3 regions of the Zhihengliuella flava genome follow, and region 3 is predicted to be linked to each of the others. Evidence: predicted binding sites of a transcription regulator. Region 3 holds the regulator's gene; each other region holds the start of a gene.
The links. Region 3 encodes HrcA, which represses chaperone genes, less so after heat shock. Its sites were predicted from a motif close to TTNGCACTCGNNNNNNNCGAGTGCNAA; they were not measured.
Positions count from the first base shown of each region.

Region 1: a site for HrcA is predicted at 4,477-4,503, ahead of groES (co-chaperone GroES). Genes of this name have one in related genera too.
Region 2: a site for HrcA is predicted at 2,825-2,851, ahead of groL (chaperonin GroEL). Genes of this name have one in related genera too.

Region 1 is NZ_JADOTZ010000001.1:2,450,067-2,456,814, forward strand. Features, by position in the region: gene IW252_RS11280 (THUMP-like domain-containing protein) at 1-789, opposite strand, end outside; gene IW252_RS11285 (DUF6507 family protein) at 898-1,248, shown strand; gene IW252_RS11290 (hypothetical protein) at 1,342-2,601, shown strand; gene IW252_RS11295 (hypothetical protein) at 2,638-3,108, shown strand; gene IW252_RS11300 (hypothetical protein) at 3,092-4,435, shown strand; gene groES (co-chaperone GroES) at 4,600-4,896, shown strand; gene groL (chaperonin GroEL) at 4,965-6,557, shown strand; gene IW252_RS11315 (LacI family DNA-binding transcriptional regulator) at 6,673-6,748, shown strand, end outside.
Region 2 is NZ_JADOTZ010000001.1:2,192,156-2,198,903, reverse strand. Features, by position in the region: gene IW252_RS10130 (DUF4031 domain-containing protein) at 32-946, shown strand; gene groL (chaperonin GroEL) at 1,018-2,658, opposite strand; gene IW252_RS10120 (FAD-binding protein) at 2,938-4,191, opposite strand; gene IW252_RS10115 (LytR C-terminal domain-containing protein) at 4,291-4,956, opposite strand; gene IW252_RS10110 (DUF3263 domain-containing protein) at 4,949-5,257, opposite strand; gene IW252_RS10105 (uracil-DNA glycosylase) at 5,342-6,064, shown strand; gene IW252_RS13735 (threonine/serine exporter family protein) at 6,094-6,748, opposite strand, start outside.
Region 3 is NZ_JADOTZ010000001.1:112,081-118,828, forward strand. Features, by position in the region: gene hemW (radical SAM family heme chaperone HemW) at 1-388, shown strand, start outside; gene IW252_RS00615 (DUF4870 domain-containing protein) at 424-846, opposite strand; gene IW252_RS00620 (DUF3097 domain-containing protein) at 966-1,817, opposite strand; gene hrcA (heat-inducible transcriptional repressor HrcA) at 2,016-3,029, shown strand; gene dnaJ (molecular chaperone DnaJ) at 3,097-4,221, shown strand; gene IW252_RS00635 (16S rRNA (uracil(1498)-N(3))-methyltransferase) at 4,221-4,988, shown strand; gene IW252_RS00640 (GerMN domain-containing protein) at 5,021-5,827, opposite strand; gene IW252_RS00645 (PhoH family protein) at 6,234-6,748, shown strand, end outside.

The sequences.
Region 1 (6,748 bases), 2.3 Mb from region 3:
GGCCGCGCGCGCCACGCCCGTCCGCTTGAGCGCGCCGAACCAGAGTGCAGCCTCGGTGACGGAGCCCTCGACGGAGACCCACTGAGCCTCGCAGCCGGCCGGAATGGATGCGTGCGGCAGGCTCGGCCCAAGTTTCACGCCGACCGGCAGCCCTCCGTCCGCGAGCCGTTCCACGAAGGACAGGGGAGGGGAGAAGGCCTCCGGGTCAAACACACGCGCCGTTCCGGAGCTGGAGGTGGTCCGTCGCGCCGGGTCGAGCCAGGCGGCGTCGTACTCGGTCAGGTCAAACTCCGTGGCGTCCGCGTTGACAACGCGCGCGTTGGGCCACGGCATGAGATTGACCGTGGCCGCCGCAGCGGTGGTCTCGTCGAGTTCGACGGCGGTGACGTCCACATCCAGCGCGGCCATCGCCATGGCATCCGCCCCCAGTCCGCACCCGAGATCCGCGACGCGCTGCAGCCCGGCGCGCACAAACCGTTGGGCGTGGAGCGCCGCCACGCTGACGCGCGTCGCTTGTTCGAGCCCGGCCCGGGTCAGGAGCATGTGCTCGGCGAAGGGGCCGAACTTGGTCTCGGCGAGGGCGCGCAGGCGCGCTTGGTGTACGACGGCGGTGACGACCTCGGGCGCGTGCCCGGCCTTGCGCAGCGCGAGGTTGGTCTGCAGGGTCGCTTCCTCCGTCGTCGCCGCATCCGCGGGCAGCGATTCGAGGAGACCGAAGCCCTCCGGTGTCAGGACGGGGGAGAGGTCTTCGACGTGCTGGTTGGCGTCGGCGCGGTCGGTGGTGGCCATGGGTTCCACAGTATCGGTCCGAACTTGGGGAGTTCTCCCCATGGCGCGTCTCAACCGGAGTTTGTAATCTCTAGCGGGTGGACGAAACTGCGAAAGGTGGTATTGGCCGTGGCGTTGGACGACTATGACATCTCCCCGGGTGCCTTGGGAGAGATCAAGACCAATGTCGAGACGGAGCATGACCACATCGCGACGAAGCGCAAGGACCTCTCCGATGAGGTGGACGAGTGCGTGACCTCCTGCAAAATGCCGCAGGTGGCTTCGGCGCTGACCGAGGCATGGAACGGGTTGCTGGCGATCCAGACAGAAGCCGCAGAGACGCGGATTACCAACGCGACGACGGCGCTAGGCGATGTGGTCAGGGCGTACCACAACGGGGATCAGGAAATGATGGACGACGCGACGACGGCCATTAACGCGGTACCTGACTTGGAGATTGATGACGGGAAGTCGGTGTAAGCCTTGAGCCTTAATACTGAATGTCTCCAAGACTGGCCGGACCAGGCCACGTTGCGTTCGAATGCGTCGACTGTGAAGACCAGAGGCGGGAACGTGCATGAAGCCGTCGGTGATTGCGCAACCGCATGGGCGCCCGTCGCCGACCAGTACCGCGAAGGTGAGGGCCGTGACAAGGTCGTTCAGGCGATGACCCTTCCGCTGGCCCACGGGGCCGCGGTGAGCGTTGCCAGTGAGCGCATTTGCGGTCATCTGGAGACGTTTTGCGACACGGTCGAGGACCTCAAGGAGCGACGCACAACCCTCCTAGGGCGAGTTTCGACCTTCAACAGCAACGAGAACTCTGGAGACGAATCGACGGAGAATCCGACGTCGGGGTACGGGTCCGAGCGTGAGATCCAAGGAAAAATTGATGCTCTTGGCGAAGACTTGATCGCGGCGGCGGATCGGTGTGCCAAGGACATCAACGAGGTCGACGTTACATCGCCCGGTTTTGTTGAAGCGATTACCTCCAAGGAAGGAGGCATCGCTTCTGGGCTGCTCGGCGCTGGCCTGACTCTGACGCAGTTCAAGGATGTTGAGTTCACGCGTATCACGGTGGTGAAGACAACATTCCAGCAGTGGAAACTCACCGCGATACAGGTGCCCACTCGAACCATCGTGACGCCGAACGGTCGCTACATCGCGACTGTGACATTGGTTCAGGCCCAAGTGCGGACCCTGACCACCGAGACAGTCACGGCGATGACGTGGACGCAGCGGCAGTTGCTCAACCTCAAGCCCGAGGTCAACGAGTTCCTCTACAAGCGCTCACAGGCGTACCGGGATCTCGTTGAGCGATTCCCCGAGCGGTGGCGGCCGATCACACCAGGAAACCGGCCATCTTGGTGGCGTGCGGATCAGAAGCTGGCGAGTACCGTCGACGATTTCATCGACAGCAAGGGGTGGACGAAGTTCGCCAAGGGTGCTGGGCCGGTGATGACGCTGATCACTGCTGGCATGACCTATGCCGATGAATACGCCGACGCGAAGGAAGAGCTGCTCCAAGAACACCCGGACTGGACGAGCGAGCAGATCCATAATCGGGCGCTCTACGAGGCGACGTTGAAGGGTACGACGAAGGTCGGCCTGGACATTGCGGCCGGCATGACAGGCGCAGCGATCGGCACTGCGATCGGCGGCCCACTGGGCACGGTGGTCGGCTTCGGCATCGGTATTGGTCTCTCCTATGTGCTGGACGCCACGGGGGTGAAGGACTGGGCAGCGGATACCGTGACAGATATCGCCGACGGCATCGGGGATGTGGCCGAAGATGTCGGTGATTTCGTGTCGGATACGTGGAGTTCTATTTTCTGATGAGCGTTGGAGCAGGCTCGAGGAGGACAAGCGCTAGTGGATGACTGGATCCAGATAACCATTCTCGGAGTGATGAGTGTCGTGCTGATCGCCTCCGGAATCCTCGCTTATCGAAACAAGTATGTTGCATGGCTGGCTTTGAAATCATTCTTCCCCGGTTGGCCAGGGCTTGCAGGACTGTATCTGGGCATCGCCTTCGCTAGTTTGCTGGTCCTCTCCGTCCTGATGGATGTCGCCACGAGGGGAAACCCGTTGCTCGGACTGGTGGTGCTCGTGCTCTTCGCCGTCTTCGTCACCAGCCTCCTCACGGGAATAGTTGGCATGTTCTGGCTGCCAAAATTTTTGCTGCCTAAATGGATCGAAGAGATGGCCGACGAGATTCGGCGGGGCGATGACCCGCTCAGCCGAGACTTGCGCCCGGGTGGAAAATTGCACGGCCGTTTGGGCGTTCCACGTGCGCAACAGCCGCCTCGATCCAAGGAGGAGCATGATGAGCGTTCAGAATGAACTTCCCACAGGGTGGTCGCGTCGAGATTTCGGCGCCCTGCACGTTGCCCTTCCCGAGGCGTGGGTAGCGGTCGAGGCGCGTGGCGCCACGGCAGCCTTTGCCCACCCAGAGGTGCCCGGCCTCGAATTTCGCCCCAACGTCGTTTTCCGGGAAACGAGCTACGCCAGTTCCCTCGCCGCGCTGTCCGCCTACTCGCTGGCGACGTCACGAGCCCTCTTCAACGAGTGTCACTTTATTTCGCACGACGAAGTGGACGTTGATGGGAGTGAAGCTCGGCGGCAGCGCTTTACCTACGCGGGCGGTGGGATGAGCCTCGTCGTCGAGCGGTTCCTTGTGGTGCGCGGCGGGTACGCCTTGGAGGTGACGACGACGTCGCCCATTCGGCTGGCTTACGAGGTGTTCGAAGGTAACGCCTTCATGCTGGGGACCCTCGCATGGGACCGGCAAGGAGGGCCGCATGGTCCCGGGCCTGCGGATGCTGATCCGCGAACGGGTGTGCGCGAGCCGACGTACGACGCTTGGCTGACAGAGCTGGCTGGTCACCCGGTTGAGGACCTCTCCAAGCTTCCCGCCGTGCAGGTGTTCGCTTCGGAGGGCCCCCTCGTGGATGAGGAGACCAGTGAATTTTTATTGCAGCAGCGCAGCAGGCACCGGCTGGGGCGCTTCGACCTGCTCAGCCATCGCAACGCCGTCGGGCAGCTCTCTGCGGCCGGTCTCATGGATACCGAAGGTCGTTTTGAGCCGACCCTTGAAATGATGTTTGACACCCTGCGCCAACCGGAGTTCGCTATTTCCGTCGATGGTCGGCATGGTGGCGTGAACACTCAGCTGCGCATCTTTGCGGGTGCCGGTCGGGCGTTCGTTCTGGCGGGGGCTCCCGCCTCGGAACTGGTGCATGGCGCTGGGGCAGGCGAGCGTACGCGCGAAGGATACGGGCGGCTCGACCTCATACAGACCGAAGCGATTCCCGGATTGATCGCGGCCTGGGCTGGAGTCGGACCGGCGTGGAGCGTTGCCGGCAACGTGACCGGGCTTGCTGCCGGGGAATTCATGCGCGGCTGCGATGGGTTGCTTTCCTCCCCTCCCGAAGCCGATGCGGCTTCACGTCGACTCTTTGAGCAGCCGTGGTTTGCCTGGAACTTCGAGATCGAAGGGACCGAATTCAAGCGCAGCTGGTTGAACGCGGGAAGTGCCGGACACTACGCGGTAGGCGCCTTGGAGAATGGCGGAACCGAGTTGTCTCCGGTCCCGTCAGCTCAGGTCTGGGACGTGCTGCTGCAGGAGATTGGGGCGGCGACCATCGCGCGCCCCGCATCCGAAAATTAGCAGTCCCCTTGCATGAGTGCCAGCGGTTCCATAAAGTGTGATTAGCACTCGGCACGGTCGGGTGCTAAAGCCTGAGGAACTACCAACTGGCACCGCGACGACGGTTGGTTACATCCCTTTTGGCCCCAGTAACCATTGGTAACTCACGCAAAGGAGAGAGCCGCATGTCGGTCTCCATCAAGCCTCTCGAGGATCGCATCGTTGTTCAGCAGCTGGAAGCTGAGCAGACCACCGCTTCCGGTCTGGTCATCCCGGACACCGCTAAGGAAAAGCCCCAGGAGGGCAAGGTCGTGGCCGTGGGCCCGGGCCGCTTCGATGACAAGGGCAACCGCGTTCCGGTCGACGTCAACGAAGGCGACGTCGTCATCTACTCCAAGTACGGCGGAACCGAGGTCAAGGTCGGTGGCGCAGAGTACCTCGTGCTGTCCGCCCGCGACGTCCTGGCTGTCGTCGAGAAGTAAGTCTTCTACGTCTTGAGGTCCCGGCTGGATTGGCCGGGGCCTGAAGCCGCTCTAAAGGAGTGAACAGTATGGCAAAGCAGCTATCGTTCAACGACGAAGCTCGCAAGGCGCTTGAAGCCGGCATCGACAAGCTGGCCGATACCGTCAAGGTCACGCTCGGCCCGCGCGGCCGCAACGTGGTCCTCGCCAAGGAATTTGGCGCACCGACCATCACCAACGATGGCGTCACGATCGCCCGCGAGATCGAGCTCGAGGACTCCTACGAGAACCTCGGTGCTCAGCTCGCCAAGGAAGTGGCGACCAAGACGAATGACATCGCCGGCGACGGCACCACCACCGCCACCGTGCTGGCACAGGCCCTCGTCAAGGAAGGCCTGCGCAACGTGGCCGCTGGTGCGGCTCCGGGCGACGTCAAGCGTGGCATCGAGACGGCAGTTGCCGCGGTGTCCGCTCGTTTGTCCGAGAACGCGCGCGCCGTTGAGGGTCAGGACGTGGCCAACGTGGCCGCCATCTCCGCCCAGAACGACGAAGTGGGCGAGCTGCTGGCGCAGGCCTTCGAGAAGGTGGGCACCGACGGTGTCATCACCATCGAAGAGTCCAACACCACGCAGACTGAGCTGGCGATCACCGAGGGCATGCAGTTCGACAAGGGCTACCTGTCCCCGCACATGGTCACGGACCCGGAGCGCCAGGAAGCCGTCCTCGAGGACGCTTACGTTCTGATCAACTCGGGCAAGATCTCCACCGTGCAGGACTTCCTGCCGGTGCTGGAGAAGGTGCTCGAGTCCAAGAAGCCGCTGTTGATCATTGCTGAAGACGTGGAGGGCGAAGCCCTGTCCACGCTGGTGGTCAACAAGCTGCGCGGCACGCTGAACGCCGTGGCGATCAAGGCCCCGGGCTTCGGCGATCGCCGCAAGGCCATGATGCAGGACATCGCGATCCTCACCGGCGCCCAGGTGGTCTCCCCAGACCTCGGCTTGAAGCTGGACCAGGTCGGCCTCGAGGTGCTCGGCACGGCTCGCCGTGTCACCGTCACCAAGGACGCCACCACGATTGTGGATGGCGCCGGGGACGACGCCGATGTGCAGGGCCGCGTCGACCAGATCAAGGCCGAGATCTCCCGCACCGACTCGGATTGGGACCGCGAGAAGCTGCAGGAGCGCCTCGCCAAGCTCTCCGGCGGCATCGGAGTGATTCGCGTGGGCGCCGCCACCGAGGTGGAGCTCAAGGAGCGCAAGCACCGTATCGAGGATGCCGTGTCCTCGACCCGCGCGGCGCTCGAGGACGGCATCGTGGCCGGCGGTGGCACCGCTCTGGTCAATGCGCTGTCCGTGCTGGACACCGACGAGTCCGTCACCGCGTTGACCGGTGACGCAGCAGCGGGCGTCGGCATCGTCCGCCGTGCGCTGGTGCAGCCGGTGCGCTGGATCGCCGAGAACGCTGGCTTCGACGGCTACGTCGTGGCAGCCCGCGTGGCGGATCTGGATCCGAACCATGGCTTCAACGCCAAGACTGGCGAGTACGAGGACCTGCTGGCAGCGGGTGTGATTGACCCCGTCAAGGTCACGCGCTCGGCGCTGCAGAACGCCGCGTCCATCGCGGCACTGGTGCTCACCACCGAAACCTTGGTGGCTGAGAAGCCGGAGGAGGAAGAGGACTAACTCCTCTTCGCGCCCCCACGACAACGCCCCGCTTGCGCACCCTGCGCTGGCGGGGCGTTGTAGTATCCGTAGCCATGAGCAATGACGCCCACCATCGCCGCCGGAGGTTGACGTGATGGACCGCCCGCCCTCCATGGCTGACGTTGCGGCACGCGCCGGCGTCTCGCACCAAACCGTCTCCCGCGTCCTGA
Region 2 (6,748 bases), 2.1 Mb from region 3:
CCGGTCCGGCCAGCGCGCGTAGTGTGGTGGGGTGAGCATCCTCATCGACCCGCCGCTCTGGCCGGCCCACGGCACGCTGTTCTCTCACGTCGTCTCCGATTCCTCGCTCGAGGAGCTGCACGCTTTCGCTGCCGAGACCGAGCTACCAGCGAAGGCCTTCGATCTGGACCACTATGACGTCCCGGCGCGCCTCTACGACGAGCTAGTGACCGCTGGGGCACGCCCCGTCAGTGGTGCCGAGCTCACGCGCCGGCTCATTGCTTCCGGGTTGCGCGTGCCCTCCCATCAGCGGCCCCAGCGCCTCGCTCGTGTACTCACTGATCGCTGGAAGCGCCTCCTGCCCCAGCACGAGGCCCTGGGCCGCGAGCTCCTGAAACGATGGTCCGAGCCGCACCGGAATTACCACGATCAGCAGCACCTGCTCGACGTCCTCCGCGGGATCGACCGCCTCGTGGCCGCCGGCGAAGCCTCCGCTGAGGATCGCCGGCCTTTGCTCCTTGCTGCGTGGTTTCACGACGCCGTCTATGCCGGCGCAACTGGCCAGGACGAGGCGGATTCGGCTGCCCTCGCCCGCACCCACCTGAGTGCGCTGAGTGAGGAGGGAGCTCTCTCTGCGGCCGAGGTCAACGAGGTCGAACGCCTGGTCCTCCTGACCGCTTCCCACGCACCGGAACCACACGACGCCGCCGGGAGGGTGTTGTGCGACGCGGACCTTGCGGTCCTCGCGCGCCCCTGGCCTGCCTACCAACGGTATGTCGCGGACGTGCGCCGCGACTACGCGCACGTCTCCGACGGCGACTTTGCTCGCGGCCGCGCGGCCGTCCTCGAGTCGTTGCTCGCGCTCACGCCCCTCTTTGGGACCCCAACGGGCCAGAAACTGTGGGATACTGCGGCCCGGGAGAACCTATGGCGCGAGTTGTCTCAGCTGCGACCAGCGGCGCCTTAAATGCGGCAGGGCCGCGACACCCGAAGGTGTCGCGGCCCTGCACGGACTCAACGTGAGTTGGGCCAGGGGGCTTAGAAGCCGCCCATGCCACCCATGCCGCCCATGCCTGCCATCTCGTCGCCACCGGCCGGAGCGTTCTTCTCCGGCTTGTCGGCCACCACGGCCTCGGTGGTGAGGAAGAGACCAGCGATCGACGCGGCGTTCTGCAGCGCGGAGCGAGTCACCTTCACCGGGTCGTTGACGCCCGCGGCCAGCAGGTCCTCGTACTCGCCAGTCGCAGCGTTGAGGCCGTAGCCGGCCTCGAGGCCCTTGACCTTGTCGGCCACGACGCCCGGCTCGAGGCCAGCGTTGAAGGCAATCTGCTTCAGCGGGCCCTCGATGGCCACCTTGACGATGTTGGCACCTGTGGCCTCGTCGCCGTTCAGCTCCAGCTTGCCGAAGGCGCGCTCACCAGCCTGCAGCAGCGCCACGCCGCCGCCGGCGACGATGCCCTCTTCGACGGCAGCCTTGGCGTTGCGCACGGCGTCCTCGATGCGGTGCTTGCGCTCCTTGAGCTCAACCTCGGTAGCCGCGCCGGCCTTGATGACGGCCACGCCGCCAGCCAGCTTGGCGAGGCGCTCCTGCAGCTTCTCGCGGTCGTAGTCGGAGTCGGTGTTGGCGATCTCGGCGCGGATCTGGTTCACGCGGCCAGCGATCTCCTCGGCGGAGCCGGCACCTTCAACGATGGTGGTCTCGTCCTTGGTGATAACCACCTTGCGGGCCTGACCCAGCATCTCCAGGCCGGCGGTCTCGAGGGAGAGTCCGACCTCCTCGGAAATGACCTGGCCACCCGTGAGGATCGCGATGTCGGCCAGCATGGCCTTGCGGCGGTCGCCGAAGCCCGGAGCCTTGACGGCGACGGACTTGAAACGGCCCTGAATCTTGTTGAGCACCAGCGTGGCCAGGGCCTCGCCCTCCACGTCCTCGGCGATGATCATGAGCGGCTTGCCCGACTGCATGACCTTCTCCAGAATCTGGACCATGTCCTTGATGTTGGAGATCTTCGAGTTGACGATGAGGATGTACGGATCCTCCAGCACGGTCTCCTGACGCTCGGCGTCGGAGACGAAGTAGGCGGAGATGTAGCCCTTGTCGAAGCGCATGCCCTCGGTCAGCTCGAGGTCCAGGCCGAAGGTGTTGGACTCCTCGACCGTGATGACGCCTTCCTTGCCCACCTTGTCGAGTGCCTCAGCGATGAGGGAACCGATCTGGGTGTCGCCGGCGGAGATGGAGGCGGTAGCAGCGATCTGCTCCTTGGTCTCGATCTCGTTGGCGGAGGCGAGCAGTTCCTCGGTGACGGCGGCAACGGCCTTCTCAATACCGCGCTTCAGGGAGAGCGGGTCGGCGCCAGCGGCAACGTTGCGCAGGCCTTCCTTCACCAGGGACTGGGCCAGAACGGTGGCGGTGGTGGTGCCGTCGCCAGCGACGTCGTCCGTCTTCTTGGCAACTTCCTTGACCAGCTCTGCGCCGATCTTCTCGTACGGGTCGTCGAGCTCGATCTCCTTGGCAATCGAGACGCCATCGTTGGTGATGGTCGGCGCGCCCCACTTCTTCTCCAGGACGACGTTGCGGCCGCGCGGGCCCAGCGTCACCTTCACGGCGTCGGCCAGCGTGTTGAGGCCGCGCTCGAGGCCGCGGCGAGCTTCCTCGTCAAATGCAATCATCTTGGCCATGGTGGCGTGTGGTCCTTTCGGGACATTCAAGCGATGGAAGTGGATTGAACGCAACGCCCGCGACGGACGGGCCTCTGTTCGGCGGCGTCATTCGGCAACGCCTCCGCGAGCACCCTCGCTACGTCATTCCACGGCGCACTCCGACCCCGAACCAGCGGATCACCCGCTGGCAGTCGAGCCGCCTGAGTGCTAATCCAATTATTGGCACTCTCACCGGGAGAGTGCAAGTGCGTTCGCTCACGGCCGGGGAGGTTCGCCGCGTGATCCCAGCGCGGGCTCTTATAGGCCCAAGCGCGCCAGGAAGTCGTTGACCAGCTTCCGCTCGGGATCGCACTCCGCGCGCAGTGCGGCAAAATCGTCCCAGCGCTCGAACAGCTCGGTCACGCGGGCGGGTTCGTACTGCCAGAGTTTCCCCCAGTGCGGGCGCGTCGACGCCGGCAACACGGCCTCCATCTGGCGCAGCAGTGCCTCCACGGCCGGCTGATCGGGCACCCACGTGAAGTGGAACGCCACAGTATCCCGGCCCACCGCGGGGCTCAGCCACAAATCATCGCCGCGCACGGTGCGGATTTCACTGATCTGCAGCAGCGGTGCGATCTGCTCGCCCAAGGAGCGCAATGCGGCAATGGCCGCCGGAGCATCGGAGCGGTCCACGAAGTATTCGGATTGCAGCTCAGCCCCGTTGGATGGGGTGAATTCGAGCCGGAAATGCGGCAGGCGGTCCGCCCACGAGCCGGCAATCCCGCCTTGCTCCGTACTGGCCCGAGCGTCTCCCCCGGGCACGGGGTGTCGCGGGCCGTCAGCCAGCACAGCCCCCAACCGAGGCAGCAGCTCACCCGCCGGGGACTCGCCCGCGTCGGCGCGGTGCTTCGTCCAAATTTGCCCCGCACGGCCCGAGCCCCAGTCAGAAAAGATGCTCACGCTCGTGGCACTCGCGGTGATCTCATCGAGCCGGTCGGCCACCACCTGCAGGTCCAAGCCGTCGTAGACGCACTGGACGACGTCGTAGGCTGGCTCGATCTCTAGTTCCACTTGGACGACGACGCCCAAGGCACCCAAATGCACCACGGCGCCGCCAAAATCCGGATCGTCCCGAGCGAAATGCCGTTCCTGCCCGGTCGGCGTCAGGATCGTCAAGGCACGCACCGACGTGGTCAGCGCTCCGAGCCGATCACCGGAGCCGTGGGTGCCGGTGGCAATCGCCCCGGCGACGGAGATGTGGGGAAGGGACGCCAGGTTCGGCAGCGCATATCCCTGCGCGACGAGCTCGCGCGCCAGGTCACCGTAGCGCACTCCCCCGCCAACGCGGACCACACCCGCGGCGGCGTCGACCTCGATCTCCGCCGGGAGCCCGTCGGTGGCAATCAACGTTCCCGGGGTATCGGAGATCGTGTTGAAGGAGTGGCGGCTGCCGACGACGCGCAGCGGCTCATCACCCGAGAGAATCTCCGCGAGTTCGGCTCGGCTTTCTGGCCGGACGATGCGCCGAGCCGCGTAGGTGAGGTTGCCGGCCCAGTTGGTCTTGCTGCTCATGTACTCCTCATTCCGCCCAGTTGGTAATAAAACATTACCAACTGGGCGCCGCAGCGGATAGCCCTCAGTTCTCACGCCTCCACTGGCGGCCATGAGTGACTACTGGCCTGCGCTCCCCAGCACCACAGAAATCTCCGTGGGGATGTTCGGCGTCTGATAGATCGTTGAGATGCCAAGCTCGTCGGCCACGTCCCGGGCCGTCGTGGCGGCCCAGTCGTTGGTGTAGTACACCACGCTTGGCTCGACGCTCTGCGTCCAGTTTGCGGAGGTGACCTGCGTGTAACCGGCATTTTGCAGGATGGCGGCATTTTCGCTGGCCAGGCCGGATACCCCGGCCCCGTTGTAGACACCGACGGGCAAGTTACGGTCCAGTACGCCGGACTCCTCCGCGTCAGCGCTCTCAGACGCATCGGCGGACTCGCTCGTTTCCGGCACCGGGGACCCGCTGGCCGCGGCGCTGTCCGAACTCTGCGCAGGATCCGTCGCCTCGCCGGAGGCAGAGTCCGTGGGGTCAGCGCTCGCGGACTCGCTCGCGGAGGTCGAAGCGGACGCCGAGGGCTGCGCTCCGACGTCGTCGCCAGCGATCACGGGGCGCAGCACAAAGAACGCCACCACACCGATGATCAGGGCGGCAACGCCGAACATCAACAGGGGCCACAGCCCGCCGCGACGGGCGGGAACCATGCCGGCGCCGAGCCGATGCACGCCTTGGCGATCGGTGTACTCGGGGACACGGTCGAACTCGTCGCTCGGATACTTACTCATGACCTTCCTTCGATGAGTCGGCGGCAGCACTCGGGTGGTGGGCCTCGGCCACGGCGTCGTCCGGCCGGGCGGCGACGCGGCGGCGCGTCGTTCGTAGTCTACGCAACCGGCGGACCAGCATGGGGTCATGGGCCAGCGCGGCCTCAGTGTCGATTAACACGTTGAGCCGCTGGTAGTAGTGCGTCGGCGCCCAGTCGAAGCGAGCGCGAATCTGCTGCTCTTTGGCGCCCGCGTACTTAAAGTGAAGCTTTTCGAGCGCCAGCATCTGCCGCTCCACCTCACTCAGTTCGCCGTGCGTCATGCTCTCCCTCGTCTCGACCGGACACTCCAGTTTAGGGGCTTGGCCGCTACGGGAGCGGCTTCGCCGTGCCACATAATGGTGGGCATGGATTTGCCCGCCGACTGGGCGGCCGCCCTCGCGCCGGCCGCCACTGACCTCGAGTCCGTCCGCCACGCCGTCGCCCGCCGCCGGGAGCAGGGAGAAGAGGTACTGCCTGCCGCGCAGCACGTGTTGCGCGCCTTCTCCCTCCCCGTGGAGTCGGTCCGTGTCCTGATCGTCGGCCAGGATCCCTACCCCACGCCGGGACATGCCATCGGGTTCGCCTTCGCAGCAGACGCCCACGTGCGCCCCGTCCCGCGTTCGCTCGCCAACATCTTTAGCGAATTACACGACGACGTCGGCGCGCCGCCCCCGGCCACCGGGGACCTCACCCCCTGGGCAGATCAAGGCGTCATGCTGCTGAACCGAGTCCTCACCGTGGCCGCGGGCTCGGCCGGCTCGCACCGCGGACTGGGCTGGGAGGCCGTCACCGACGCGGCGATCACGGCCTTGGCCCAGCACAGCGCGGCGGCGGGCACTCCGCTGGTCGCGATCCTGTGGGGCCGCGACGCGCAGCAGTTGCGCCCCTTGCTGGCCGCCGGCGAGGAGGCGGGAACGACGGCGGTCATCGCCTCGGCGCACCCCTCTCCCCTGTCGGCGCGGCGCGGCTTCTTTGGGTCTCGCCCCTTTAGCCGAGCCAACGCCTTTCTGCGCCAGCACGGCGCGCGGGAAATTCGCTGGGAGCTGCCGGCCGCCGAGGCCGCGCCGGGCACGCAGCCGCTCTTCTAGGACCGCGGCGCGCGCTCCGGACCGGGGGCCTAACGGCGCCGGATGCGGCGGCGCTCGTGCGTGTTCCATCCCTTGGTCAGCGGGCGGGCGATCGTGTCACCCAAGACGATACCGCCGGCGATCGCCAAGATGATGCCCAGCGCGTTGAACACTTGCGCCAGCCCGTAGGACATGTCCACTTCATCCACCGTGATCCCGTACATGGCCCGGAAGATCATGAGCCCAGGCAGCAAGAACATCATGGCGGGCACGGCCACCACCATCTGCGGCGCCTCGAGGCGCAGGGCGACGAGTCGTCCCGCCGCGCCAATCACAACGGCGGCTAGGGCCGGGGCCAAGCGGGCGCCGACGCCAGCATTCTCAACGCCCAGCATCGTGGCGAACCCGAGCAGGGCCACGCCCGTCGTGGGCAAGAGCAATTTCACCGAGGTCTGTTCAAACACAGAGCCAGCCGTGATCGCCACGGCCACGGTGGCGGCGAGGACCCACCACGGGTAATCGATCTGGCTGATCTGGGTCACGTCGATGGTGCCGATCCCGGAATACTCACCGATGACGATGCCCGTCATGATGCCTGTAATGATCGCGGCAAAGATCATCATGGCCGGCAGCAGGCGGCCGATGGCGGTGACGGGGAATCCGTTGATGGCATCCTGGGCGCTGGCCACGAAGCGGGCGCTCGGC
Region 3 (6,748 bases):
AGAATGCCGGCACAACTTGGCGTATTGGCGCGACGCCGACTGGTGGGGCGTCGGGCCCGGTGCCCACTCGCACGTTGGCGGAGTGCGCTGGTGGAACGTCAAGCACCCTGCCGCGTACCAACAGCGTGTCGCTGCTGGAGAATCTCCGGCCGCGGGTCGCGAGCAACCAGATGCAGAGGCGCGCCTGCTCGAACGCGTCATGCTCGGTACTCGCCTGCGTGAGGGACTGCCACTCGACGTGCTCCCGGATGCAGCGCGACCGCGTGTCGGAGCCCTGATTGCGGACGGGCTCATTGACGGGCGTCAGGCCCTTAGCGGGGTGTTGCAGCTGACCCTGCGGGGACGTCTGTTGGCCGACGCCGTCGTTCGTCAAGTGCTGGGTTTCTAGAACCGCAGCCCAGTTTTCTGCCTGAGATGGCTTGGCTACTGAATCAGGCGCAGGTTGAAGCGGTAGCGGTACGGGCGCCCCCGATTGGCCTCGAGGCCGGCGACGACACCAGAGACTGAGACGAAAACCCACGTGGCCACCGCGAGCAGGGCGAAGAAGCCGCCGACGACAGGGATCAAGGTCAAAATATTGAACACCACCGCGGCGATGGTGAGAGGCAATGTGAAATTCAGGGCTTCCTTGGATTCCTGAGCCGTGAAGGCGCCGCGCTCGCGATAGACGTAGTAGATGACCGCTGCGGGAACACAACCGAGGATCGCACCAAAGTGGGCCATCGTTGCCCACTGCCGGTCTTGGCTTGGGGTCAGCGGCGCTGCCGCGGATGAGGAACCCTCGAATTGGGCGCCCGACGGGCCAGCATGGGAATCCCCGGGGGAACCAGGCCTCTGTTCGTTCACCTGTACTCCTTCACGATGTCTTGACGACGACGGCTCGCAGGAGCGCGAGTCCGCTCGACAGGGTCAACTCTAACGCTGCGAATGGCTCGAAGTGTGCAGCAGAGGATGTGAGAGGCACATCACTCGCGCGGGGCGGTCAAGAAATCGATGACCTCTTCCACGCGGCCGAGGAGCGACGGCTCGAGGTCTGCGTACGAGTTGACGGAACCCAGCAATCGCTTCCAGCCCAGCGCTACGTCGGCCGCCGACTCATGGGGCCATCCAAGCCCACGTAGGATCCCGGTCTTCCAATCTGTGCCGCGCGGCACGGTGGGCCACGTGGTGATTCCGAGGGTACTGGGCTTGATGGCTTGCCAGACGTCGACGTAGGGGTGGCCGACGATGAGGACGTGGGAGGAGGCGCCAGGAACCCGGAGGGCCTCGGCGGCGATGCGCGATTCCTTCGAGCCTTCCACCAGGTGATCGACCAGAATGCCGAGCCGCCGCCCGGGTCCTGGCGCAAAGTCGCTGATCATCCCCGCGAGGTCGTCGACCCCGTGCAGGGGCTCGACGACGATGCCTTCTACGCGGAGGTCGTCACCCCAGACCTTCTCAACGAGTTCGGCGTCGTGCTTGCCCTCGACCCAGATGCGGCTGGCTCGTGCGGTGCGTGCGCGGGCACTCTCTACCCGAACCGATCCAGAGGCTGTGCGTCTCTGGGCTGCGGTCGAGGCGGCGGGACGGGGCGGGACGATCTCGACCGGTTGTCCGTCCAGGAGAAACCCAAACCCGACGGGGAATGACTTGGTGCGCCCGCGGCGATCTTCGAGGGCCATCACCATCATTCCCCCAGCCTTCTCGAGGCCAACGACGGCGCCGACCCAACCCGACTCAGCGTCCTCGAGGACCATCCCACGTTCGACGGGCACTTGAGTGAGCTGCTGTGGCTTCGGTTTCGTGAGCTCTTGAGCGCCCCACGAGTAGTCGAACACGCGCATCCTTCCGGGGTGACAGGGCGGCGGACAGCCCCTCGCGGGGGACTGAGGTCTCGCGGCCCGAGGGGCCAACGGACACCGGTGCGGCGTCTGTTCGCCAGCAGTGAGATGCTGACCATGCTAACAACGGGTCCAACGTATTAGACTTAGCACTTGAACGTGTCGAGTGCTAAGTGAGCGGGGACGGAGGGAACGATGTCGGAAGCACGCCGCCTCGAAGTCTTGCGAGCCATCGTCGAGGACTTCGTACATTCGCGAGAGCCGGTGGGGTCCAAGATGTTGCTGGACCGCCATCAGCTAGGCGTCTCGGCTGCAACGATCCGCAATGACATGGCCCAGCTTGAAGAGGAAGGGCTGATCGTGGCCCCGCACACCTCCTCGGGGCGAATCCCGACCGAGCAGGGCTATCGCCGTTTCGTCGACCGGATTGAGGACGTTCGGCCCTTGTCTGCGGCGGAGCGACGTGCCATCCAGGCGCTCATTGATGGGGCCAGCGATGTTGACGAGGTCATGGAACGCACGGTTCGGTTACTAGCTCAGCTGACCAACCAAGTGGCCGTGTTGCAGGTGCCGCAGTTTAGTCGCAGTGTGGTGCGCCACATCGAGCTGGTCGGCCTGGGCGGTGGACGGACCCTGGTGGTCCTGATTGCCTCCAATGGGCACGTTGATCAGCGCGTGGCCCAACTCGATCCCGAACTCAGCGAAGATGACCTCCACCTAGTGAAGAACGCGCTGCTGCGCGGTCTCGCGAACGCTCGGCTCGAGGAGATCGCTCGGCTTTGTGCCGCCGTCGTCGAGACCCTGCCCCACCACCTGCACGATGCGGGTACCCGGGTGGGAACGGCACTAGCTGCCCTCTCGGATCACCGGGTGACGGACAGGATCGTCATGGCCGGCACTGCCAACCTCGCCCGCTCCAACAGAGATTTTTCCCTGACCATCACCCCGGTTCTGGAAGCCCTTGAGGAGCAAGTGGTCCTGCTGCGGCTCCTCTCGGAGCTAGAACTCGACCGTCGCGGAATCGCTGTGCGGATCGGCCGCGAGAACTTTTACGACGGATTCGAGGAGACCTCGCTCGTGGCCACGGCCTACGGCCCGGACCAAGCCGCCAAGGTCGGCGTGCTGGGACCGACCCGCATGGACTACAGTTCTTCGATGGCCGCAGTGCGAGCTATCGCTCGATACCTCTCCCGCATACTTTCCACCTAGACCTGTTCGGCGCGCGAGAACCCGCGTCGCATCCTTCAGACCAGTTCGAAAGGACCTTGCGAACACCGTGAGCAATTACTATGACGTCCTCGGCGTGGCCCAAGACGCCTCCGCCGAGGAGATCAAGAAGGCCTACCGTAAGATGGCCCGGAAGCTTCACCCGGACGTGAATCCGGGCGAGGACGTCGCCGACAAGTTCAAAGAGGTCAGCCGGGCCTATGAAGTTCTGTCCGACCCGCAAAAGCGGCAGAACTACGATGCCACTGGCGACGAGAACGGTGCTCCGGCCGGCGGCGGCTTCGGCGGCGGTGGTTTTGGGGGCTTCGGAGACATCTTCGAGCAATTCTTCGGCGGCGGCGCACAGCAGGGTCCTGTCTCCCGAACCCAACCGGGCCGGGACGCGCTGATTACGGCCACGATCGACCTCAAGGACGCGGTGCAGGGTGTCGTGCACCCGCTGGACATCGAAACGGCCGTCACCTGCAAGGCCTGTGAGGGGTCGTGCTGCCAGCCGGGCACGCAACCTGAAACGTGCACCAACTGCCAGGGCCGCGGCCAAGTCCAGCGGCCGGTGCGATCCATGCTGGGCACCATGATGAGCCTCGAGACGTGCCACATTTGCCGCGGCTTTGGCAACACCATTCCGAATCCGTGCCACGAGTGCAATGGTCAAGGGCGAGTCCGCGAACGTGTGACCAAGCAGCTCAAGATCCCGGCCGGCGTGGCCTCCGGCACGCGCATCCACCTCGGCGGGCAGGGTGAGGCCGGCTTGGGCGGCGGGCCTAACGGCGATCTGTATGTCGAAATCGAGGTACGCCGCCACAAGATCTTCGAACGTGACGGCAACGACCTCCACGCGACCATGCCCATTCCCATGACCGCCGCCGTGCTCGGCACGGACCTCAAGTTTGAGACGTTCGACGGTGAGCAGGACATCACGGTTGACCCCGGAACGCAGTCCGGCACCAAGGTGCGGCTCCGAGAGCTGGGCGTGCCACGACTGCGCGGCTCAGGCCGCGGTGACCTTGTGGTCCACTTCCAAGTGGAGACCCCGACGAAGCTGACCGATGAGCAGCGCGCGTTGGTTGAGCAACTCGCCGAATTGCGCGGTGAAGAGCATGCCGAGGGGCGCCTCGCCGATCGCGGGAACGTCTTCACGCGGCTGCGGGACAAGTTCGGTCACCGCGGCTGATGAGCAACCAGGCCTTCGTCATTGAGCCGGCCGTCGCGGATCATGCGGCGGTCGGCGACGTCGTCGCGCTGTCTGGCGACGAAGGCCATCATGCGGTCACGGTTAAGCGGGTGCGGGCGGGCGAAAGAATTGACCTGATGGATGGCAGAGGTCGCCGATTGGTGACGACTGTCGAGACGGTCTCCAAGCGCCACCTCGAGGCGCGGGTGGAGCAGGTCATGGACGAACCTCGCCCCGCCCGGCGGGTGACGCTGATTCAGGCTCTGGCTAAGGGGGATCGAGACACGCAGGCCGTCGAGGCAGCGGTGGAGCTGGGCGTCAGTCGTGTGGTGCCCTGGCAAGCGGAGCGTTGCGTGGTTCGTTGGTCCGGGGATAAGGCCCAGAAGGGCCGCTCGAAGTGGGCCGCAACGGTGCGCGCAGCAGTCAAGCAGTCCCGCCGCGCCTATGAGCCGGACGTCGACGCTGCGGTGACGACGACGGAACTGAGCGCGTGGATTGCCGCTGACGCCGCGCGTGCGGTGCTGGTCCTGCACGAGGCCGCGACTCAGCCGCTCGCCGAGGCGGTCACCGACCTGATGGCAGATCAACCAGACCTGACGGAGCTGGGGCTAGTGGTCGGCCCCGAGGGCGGTATTTCGCCGGCTGAGCTAGAGCAGCTCACGCGTGCCGGTGCTCGGCCGGTCCTCTTGGGCCAGCATGTGCTTCGCGCAGGAACCGCCGGCCCGGCGGGAGTCGTTCTCGTCCGGCATCTGGTGGGGGAGCTTTAGCCCGGGGGAGTGCATGGAGCGGGTGCAGTGGGTCATGAGCCCTTTCCGCCGACGCTAAAGGTCTTGGAATCCTCAGCCCGTCGCTCGCCCTCTTCCGTGAGCCCCCACACGGAGACTTCGTACGTTCCGGCGGGGAGGTCCAACGCCAGCGCATACAGGCCGTCCTCGGCCTGCTCCGTAACGGCCCCGGACTGTTGCGCTGAGTCGGAGTCGAGGGGCCGGACACGCCAGCGAAGCCCCTGCGCAAAGTGTTCCGCCACACCAGAGATCTCAAGCTCCCCACTGGAGCGTTCACTTCCGTGTTGCGGAGAGATGAGCCAGACGGGGGCCTGATATTCACCGCGTCGAGGTATGGGGCGATTGAGCTTGACGTGGCCAAATGCGGGGCGGTCCGACCGGCCGTCGATTAAGAGCTGCACACGAGGTTGGGCGCCCTCAGAGAGTAGGCCCGCGTTCCACGCGGCGGCTGTGGCGGTGAAGACCAGTTGTTGTACCGCTGCATCGGCGCGCTCGGGTGAGAGATCAGCATCGAAGGCGTCCCCACCGATGTCGACCGTGATGACGTTGTCCGTGCTGATGGACGTGCCGAGGTCTTCCGTGGCCTGCCATACGGATGAGTAGTCCGGATCGAACGGCTGGGCCGAGAGCATGTAGTGGATGCTGGTCGCGATCGGATCCCCGTGGTCTTGGCCGTGGACGAACTCGCGGTAGAGGCGTGGTGCGCCGTCAACGTCCCCGAACCAGTACACCGGGGTCAGCTTGGTGGAGGTCACCGATTCCTGCCGCGCGCTGCGTGCGGCGGACTCCTGATCCAGCGTCACCGCAGGAGCGCTCGTCATGCTGTCCGCCTGGGGTGCGATCGCTGCCTGGGGTGCACACGCGGTGGCAACCACAGCGGCTGCGACCGCGGCACCGGTCAGGCGGAGTGATCTGCTGAGGTGGATACTGGGCACTCGGTGAGGTCTTTCGGGCGGTGGACAGCGGACAAGCCATTTCTGGCACAGGTCTTTCAGATTGCCATACGAGGGTGCTGCTTGCGCGCGAAAATCCCGTGCTGGGGATAACCGTTGCCGTACTGATACTCGAGAGTGCGTAGTTATGCGGTGTTTCATAAACCTCTCAGCGCTGGTGCCGTAGATCTTCGCGATGGCCTCACGAGGCGAGTCACGTAGAATGTGATCAATCGGCTCAGGCGGCGCGTAGGGCGCGCCGCGCGACGACTTTTCAGGAGGAACTGCCCAACCGATGACTCACGACGCCGACGCACCTTTGGGTGCCAAACTGCAGGGCACGCTGTCCTCGATTGACGACTCGGACGCTGGAGTCCAGCGAGCGCGTGCCAGCGCTGCGCCCGAACTCGTGACCTTCGCGTCGACCGAGGAAATGGTGGCCTCGCTCGGTGCGCACGATGAGGTGCTTCGCATCCTGCAAAGCGTGTACCCCCGCACCGTCTTGCATGTGCGGGGCAATGAGTTGACGGTGACGGGCGAGGCCGAGCAGGCGGGTCGAGCGCTCCGAGTGGTTCAGGAGGCGCGGTCGCTCGCCGCCAAGGGCACGCGGGTGAATCCGCAGTTGGTGGAGCAGCTTGTCCGCATGGTTAACGATCATCGCGCGGTCCCCGCCGGCGCCGGAGACGTGTTTGGGCTCAATATCCTGTCCGGCCGCGGCCGCAGCATTCGGCCGAAGACGGTCAACCAAAAGTCGTACGTCGATGCCATCGACGAGAACACGGTGATTTTTGGGATTGGTCCAGCGGGAAC